3 regions of the Arthrobacter sp. NPDC057259 genome follow, and region 1 is predicted to be linked to each of the others. Evidence: riboswitches for the same ligand, from Rfam matches in the RefSeq annotation. Region 1 holds a riboswitch; each other region holds the start of a gene.

Region 1 (2,194 bases):
GAGGCCCAGGATGCCGATCTGCTTCCAGACCAGTTCACGGCCGTCGGGGAACTTGCGGTTGCCGTTGACCGCGGCGCGGCCCAGGCGTTCCTCGAAGGGTGCCAGGTCGTCGACCTCAACGCACCAGCCCATCCAGCCACCGCCGGCGGCGGAGCGGGCGCGGACCGCCTGGCCGAACGGTGCCTTGTCCGACGCCGGGTGGTCCAGGACCTCCACGACCTCCAGGTACTTGTGCCCGGCGAGCGGGATGATCATGTTGCGGGTGCCAAAACGGGGGTGCACGCCGCCCTTGACGGCCTCGACCCCGAGGGCCGTGGCGATACGGTCGGTGGTGGCCGCGAGGCCATCCTTTTCACAGGCGTAAGAGACGTGATCCATGCGCATGCCCTCATCTTGGCACTTTGTGATGGACCTCTCAGCTTAGGCTGTCCTAACCTCGCCGGGGTCGTCCGGCGGGCCCCCGTGCCGACCGGCGCGGCCGCGGAAATCCGCCGGACAAGCCGTCCCGGGGACCGGTTTCTTCATCTTTGTCATAAAGCTATCCGTGCCGGTTTCCGGCTTCCTACACTGGGAGCAGGTCATGAGTGCCAGCGCCAAGCCCCGGCTCGCTGGCCGGCAACCCTCCTTGCGCGGTGGGGTGCCCCGGGTGAAGACCTGGCCCTCCGGCGACCGCCGGCGGGGCAAGCGCGGCGCCAGGGCCGTGCCGATAATCCGGGACCCGCGAACAGCGCGGGACTCGGGTCCGGTGCCGCCCTGAGCCCAGTCACAGGAGACGCCATGTCCAACGCCTGGTCCTTTGAAACCCGTCAGATCCACGCCGGCCAGCAACCGGACGCCGCCACCGGCGCCCGCTCGCTGCCGATCTACCAGACGACGTCGTTCGTCTTCCCGAGCGCCGAGAGCGCCGCGAACCGGTTCGCCCTGGCCGAGCTCGCCCCCATCTACACCCGAATCGGCAACCCCACCCAGGACGCGGTCGAACAGCGCATCGCCAGCCTGGAGGGCGGCCTCGGCGCGCTGCTGCTCAGTTCCGGGCAGGCGGCGGAAACCTTCGCCATCCTCAACATCGCCGAAGCCGGGGACCACGTGGTGGCCAGCCCCAGCCTCTATGGCGGCACCTACAACCTGCTGGCCCACACTCTGAAGAAGTTCGGCATCTCCGTGACCTTCGTGGCGGACCCGGACAACTTGGACCAGTGGCGCGAGGCGGTGCAGCCGAACACCAAGCTCTTCTTCGGCGAGGTGGTCTCCAACCCGCGCCAGGACGTCCTGGACATCGAGGGAATCTCGGACGTGGCCCACCAGGCAGGGGTGCCGCTGATCGTGGACAACACCCTCGCCACGCCGTACCTGATCCGTCCGCTGGAGTGGGGCGCGGACATCGTGGTGCACTCGGCCACGAAGTACCTGGGCGGCCACGGCTCGGCGATCGCCGGTGTGATCGTGGACTCCGGAAAGTTCGACTTCGGCGCGGACCCGGAGCGGTACCCCGGCTTCAACACCCCCGACCCCAGCTACAACGGCCTGGTCTACGCCCGGGACCTGGGCGCGGACGGCGCACTGGGGGCCAACCTCTCCTACATCCTCAAGGCCCGGGTCCAGCTGCTGCGCGACCTCGGCTCCGCCGTCGCGCCCTTCAACGCCTTCCTGATCGCCCAGGGCATCGAGACGCTGAGCCTGCGGGTGGAGCGGCACGTCGCCAACGCCACCCGGGTGGCCGAATGGCTGGAGGGCCGGGAGGACGTCGAATCGGTCGCCTACGCGGGGCTGCCCTCGAGCCCCTGGTACGAGCGCGGCCGGAAATACGGTCCGCGCGGCACGGGCGCCGTCGTCTCCTTCGTCATCGCCGGGGGAGTGGAGGCCGGCAAACGCTTCGTCGACGCCCTGGAGCTGCACTCGCACGTGGCGAACATCGGCGACGTGCGCTCGCTGGTGATCCACCCGGCGTCGACCACGCACAGCCAGCTCAGCCCGGAGCAGCAGGCGGTGGCGGGCGTCCACCCGGGCCTGGTCCGGCTCTCGGTGGGCCTGGAGCACATCGACGACATCCTGGCGGACCTCGACGCCGGCTTCCGCGCCGCGAAGGCCGGCTAGGCCCGGGACCCCCGCCGGATTTCCCCACCTTTGCGGGCCCGACGGCGGCCGGCGCGGCGTGTCCGCGGCGACCCGCCGGCCTTGGCCTTCAAAGGTGGGG
Region 2 (2,194 bases), on a different contig from region 1:
AGCAGCCTTTGGCCCGGGTAGTCAGTCCGGACCCTTCCCTCGGCGTGCGTCCTCGTTATCGGCGGGCTCCGGGGTGGAGGTCCGTCGACCAGGGTTGCTGCGGCGTCATCGATCCAGGTCTCTCGGCCGCTCGGGATGGTCACTGTCTACTAAAACCGAACGGCGGATTTTCGCCAAATGGGCGCGTAATATTCGGAAACCTGCGGACGGGAGGCGCCTGGTTCGATCAGAAATTCGGCACAGCGCCCGGGGTGGGTTTGCCTACTGCGGTGGTGCTGCCGGCGGACGTAGGCTGGCCGCATGAGCCACGTGAACGATCCCGCCGTCGTCGAACGCCTCCTGCGCACCAAGGGCCGGTGGGCCATCGTGGGCCTGAGCACCAACCAATGGCGTGCTGCCTACGACACGTCGCTGTTCATCCGCGACCGCCTGGGCATGGACATCATCCCGGTCAACCTGCCCGGCGACGACGTGCACGGAGAGGCCGGCTACCGCTCGCTGGCGGAAATCCCGGCGGAGAAGCGGCCCATCGACGTCGTGGATTGCTTCGTGAACTCCGGACGCGTCGGCGACGTGGTGGACCAGGCGATTGCCGCCGGCGCCGGCGCCGTCTGGCTGCAGCTGGGCGTCATCGACGAGGCCGCGGCCGAACGCGCCAAGGCCGCCGGGCTGGACGTCGTCATGAACGCCTGCCCGGCCAGGGAAGCGCCGCTCCTGGGCCTTTAACCGGGACTGACGGGAGCTTTACGGCGTGTGACGCGCCGCTTTCACCTCGGCCGGGCGTGTGCCAGATTCGTGGGGTAACCATCCCGAGCGGCTGAGAGACCTGGCTCCGTGACGCCGCAGCAACCCCCTCGATGAGGACGGTGCTACCGCCAGGACCGATGGAGAACCACTGTTCCACGGACCCGAGAGGCCGCGCTTTGCGCTGCCCCGGCGCCGGGGGATGAGGCTTTCCTCGGGCGAGCCCCGGAGGAATCATGAACACCACAACGACGGCAGCGCCGGCCCGGATCGCGGGCGGTCCGCTGTGATCGAGATCCAGAATGTCAGCACCTCGTTCCGGTCGAAGGATGGCCGGTTCACCGCCGTCGACGACGTCACCCTCACCGTGGAGCGCGGCCGGATCCAAGGCATCATCGGGTTCTCCGGCGCCGGCAAATCCACGCTGCTGCGCAACATCAACCTGCTCGAACGCCCCACCTCGGGCCGGGTCCTGGTCGACGGCGTGGACCTGACCGCCCTGAGCGAGCCGGAACTGCGCAGCAGCCGGCACGGAATCGGCATGATCTTCCAGCACTTCAACCTGCTCAACAACCTCACCGCGCAGGAGAACGTGGAGCTCTCACTGAAGTTCGCCGGGGTGGGGAAGGCCGAACGCCGGCGCCGGGCGGCCGACGCCCTGGCCATCGTGGACCTCGCGGACAAGGCCGCCAGCTACCCCGCGAAGCTCTCCGGCGGCCAGAAGCAGCGGGTGGCCATCGCCCGGGCGCTGGCCACGGAGCCGAAGGTCCTGCTCTGCGACGAACCGACGTCGGCCGTGGACCCCCGGACCACCGCCTCCGTGCTGCAGTACCTCGCGGACGTCAACGCCGAATTCGGCATCACGATCGTGGTGGTCACGCACGAAATGAACGTCATCAAGGCCATCGCGGACAACGTCGCGGTCATGGAGGACGGCCGGATCGTCGAGCAATTCGACCTGGCCGAGCTCGAACGCCCCGGCTTCCACCCCGCCACCTCGATCGGGCGGTACCTGGTCTCCGACGCCATCGAGCTGAACCGGCCCCACCGGGCAGCCGCCCCGGCCGGCCCCGCCCCGAAAGGCCTGATCCATGCTTGAGCGCATCCTATCGGTCCTGCCCGAAATCGGCGCCGCCATGGGCCAGACCCTGGCCATGCTGCTGGTCGCGATCCCGCTGGCCGTCCTGATCGGCACGCCGCTGGGCGTCTGGCTCTACACGATCGGCCCCGGCGGGCTGCGGCACCGGCCCCGGCTCCACCGGGTCCTGGACGGCCTGGTCAACCTGGTCCGGTCCTTCCCGTTCCTGATCCTGCTGATCGCCATCATCCCGGTGACCCGCTTCATCGTGGGCACCACCATCGGCACGGCCGCGGTGATCGTCCCGCTGACCATCAACGCCATCCCGTACTTCGCCCGCTTCGTGGAACAGAACCTCAGCCAGCTCGGCAG
Region 3 (2,194 bases), on a different contig from region 1:
CGTTCGCCGGTACCCAGCGCCCGGCATCCACCAGGTAGTCCCAGCCCAGGCCGTCCCGCCGCAGCGTCCGCAGCGCGGCCAGCAGCCGCTCGGCGTCCTCGAGCCGGGAGCCCAGGCCGAAGCTGGCCCGCAGCGACCCGGCGGGCAGGCCCAGCCGCTTGAGCAGCGGATGCGCGCAGAACCTGCCGTCCCGCACACCGATCCCGTGCTCTGCGGACAGGTACGCGGCGACGAGACCGGCGTCGTACCCCGCGACCGAGAAGTTCACGACGCCGATGGTGCCGTGGCCCTCCCCGTGGTCGGTCTCCTCGAAGATGTGGTGCACGCTCACGCCGTCGATCTCCCGCAGGCCGTCGGCCAGGAAGGACCGGATGGCATCCTCGTGGCCGTGCCAGGATGCTTCGTCCAGGGCCGCGACCGCCTGGGTGGCGCGGGCCAGGGCGGCCGCGCCGAGGACGTTGGGGGAGCCGCCCTCGTGCCGGGCAGGTCCGGTGGTCCAGCTGACGGCGTCCAGCCGGGCGTCGCGGACGGCGCCGCCGCCGGCCAGGTGCGGCGTCCCGGCGTCGAGCCAGTCCGGCCGCCCGACCAGGACACCCGCGCCGAAGGGTGCGTAGAGCTTGTGCCCCGAGAAGGCGACGTAGTCGATGCCGTCGGCCGCGACGTCGATGCGGCGGTGCGGGGCCAGCTGCGCGGCGTCGACGACGATCCGGGCCCCGTGCTCGTGCGCCAGCGCCGCGAGCTCGCGGACGGGCAGGATCTCGCCGGTGACATTCGACGCGCCCGTGACCGCGAGGAGGCTGATGCCGCCGGTTGCCAGCTCGGCCCGGAGCCGCGCCAGCGTCCCGGCGAGGGTAGGCGCGGCGACGACGCTGCGGTGCGGAACCCCCTGCCACGGCAGCAGGTTCGCGTGGTGTTCGATGTCCAGGTACAGGACCTCGCCCAGGTGCCGGCCGCCGGCGGTGGGCAGGCACCCGGCCAGGAGGTTCAGCGAATCGGTGGTGTTCCGGGTGAAGATGACCGCGTCGTCGGCCCGGCCGCCGACGAAGTCCCGCACAATGGTCCGCGCGTTCTCGTAGACCGAGGTGCTCAGCTGGGAGGCGTAGCCGGCGCCGCGGTGGACGCTGGCGTAGTAGGGCAGGATCTCGTTGAGGTACGCGGAGACCACAGACAGGGCAGGGGCCGAGGCGCCGTAGTCCAGATTGGCGTAGCGGACCTGGCCGCCCTGGATCAGCGGCGCCTGGATCTCGGCGCCGGTCACGGCGGCCAGCGGGGCGCGCGCGGCGGATACAGCCGTGGAGATGGATGCTGGGGACGAAAAAATGGCAGTCGACATGGGACCTCGCTCGAGAAAGGACCCCGCGTGCAGGGGATCCGCGCTTGCCGGGTCCGCTCCGGACCGGCCAGGTCGTCACCCGGGGCACCCCGCCGCGAAAGGAGGGTTGCCGGCCAGCAAACCGGGGTTTAGCGCTGGCACTCGTGACCTGGTTCGAGCCTAGGACACATTGCCGCGCCCCGGAAAGGGGCGCGGCAATGTGAAGCGCTGTGTTACGCGGAACCGGCCCTTAGGGAAGGCGCGGTTTTAGAGCAGGTCGTCGAGGTTCGGATTGAGCCGCTTAAGAACCTCGGAGTGCAGGATCGAGTTCGTGGCCAGGGCGTTGCCGCCGAACGGGCCGTCCTCACCCTCGAGGGAGGTGAACCGGCCGCCGGCCTCGGTGACGATCGGGACCAGGGCGGCCATGTCGTAAAGGTTCAGTTCCGGCTCGCAGGCGATGTCGACGGCGCCCTCGGCCACCAGGCAGTAGGACCAGAAGTCGCCGTAGGCGCGGGTGCGCCAGACTTCCTCGGTCAGGCCCAGGAATTCGTCGAGGTTGCCGCGCTGCTTCCAGCCGCCCAGGCTGGAGTAGGAGAGGGAGGCGTCGGAGAGGTCTGAGACGTTGGAGACCCGCAGCCGGGTTGCGGCGGCCAGCGAACGGCCCGTGTAGGCGCCGGCGCCCTTGGCGGCCCACCAGCGCTTGCCGAGGGCAGGGGCACTAACGACGCCGACCACCGGCTCGCCCTCGTCTACCAGGGCGATGAGGGTGGCCCAGACGGGGACGCCGCGCACGAAGTTCTTGGTGCCGTCGATCGGGTCGATGATCCAGCGGCGGGAGCCGTGGCCCGAGCTGCCGAATTCCTCGCCCAGGACGGCGTCGCG

What was found. A riboswitch is a leader RNA that binds a small molecule or an ion and turns the genes downstream of it on or off. The one in region 1 is predicted to bind S-adenosylmethionine.
Region 2: it holds a riboswitch for S-adenosylmethionine, as region 1 does, so the genes downstream of both, ACFUCU_RS11375 (methionine ABC transporter ATP-binding protein) here and ACFUCU_RS09785 (bifunctional o-acetylhomoserine/o-acetylserine sulfhydrylase) in region 1, are expected to answer to the same signal.
Region 3: it holds a riboswitch for S-adenosylmethionine, as region 1 does, so the genes downstream of both, ACFUCU_RS00180 (aminotransferase class V-fold PLP-dependent enzyme) here and ACFUCU_RS09785 (bifunctional o-acetylhomoserine/o-acetylserine sulfhydrylase) in region 1, are expected to answer to the same signal.

What each region holds. Positions count from the first base shown of each region.
Region 1 is NZ_JBHUYA010000005.1:99,920-102,113, reverse strand. It holds gene ACFUCU_RS09790 (VOC family protein) at 1-384, opposite strand, end outside; SAM riboswitch class IV at 577-693, shown strand; gene ACFUCU_RS09785 (bifunctional o-acetylhomoserine/o-acetylserine sulfhydrylase) at 778-2,094, shown strand.
Region 2 is NZ_JBHUYA010000006.1:113,342-115,535, forward strand. It holds gene ACFUCU_RS11370 (CoA-binding protein) at 301-726, shown strand; SAM riboswitch class I at 802-891, shown strand; gene ACFUCU_RS11375 (methionine ABC transporter ATP-binding protein) at 1,031-1,843, shown strand; gene ACFUCU_RS11380 (methionine ABC transporter permease) at 1,836-2,194, shown strand, end outside.
Region 3 is NZ_JBHUYA010000001.1:41,752-43,945, forward strand. It holds gene ACFUCU_RS00180 (aminotransferase class V-fold PLP-dependent enzyme) at 1-1,333, opposite strand, end outside; SAM riboswitch class IV at 1,369-1,482, opposite strand; gene hisN (histidinol-phosphatase) at 1,580-2,194, opposite strand, start outside.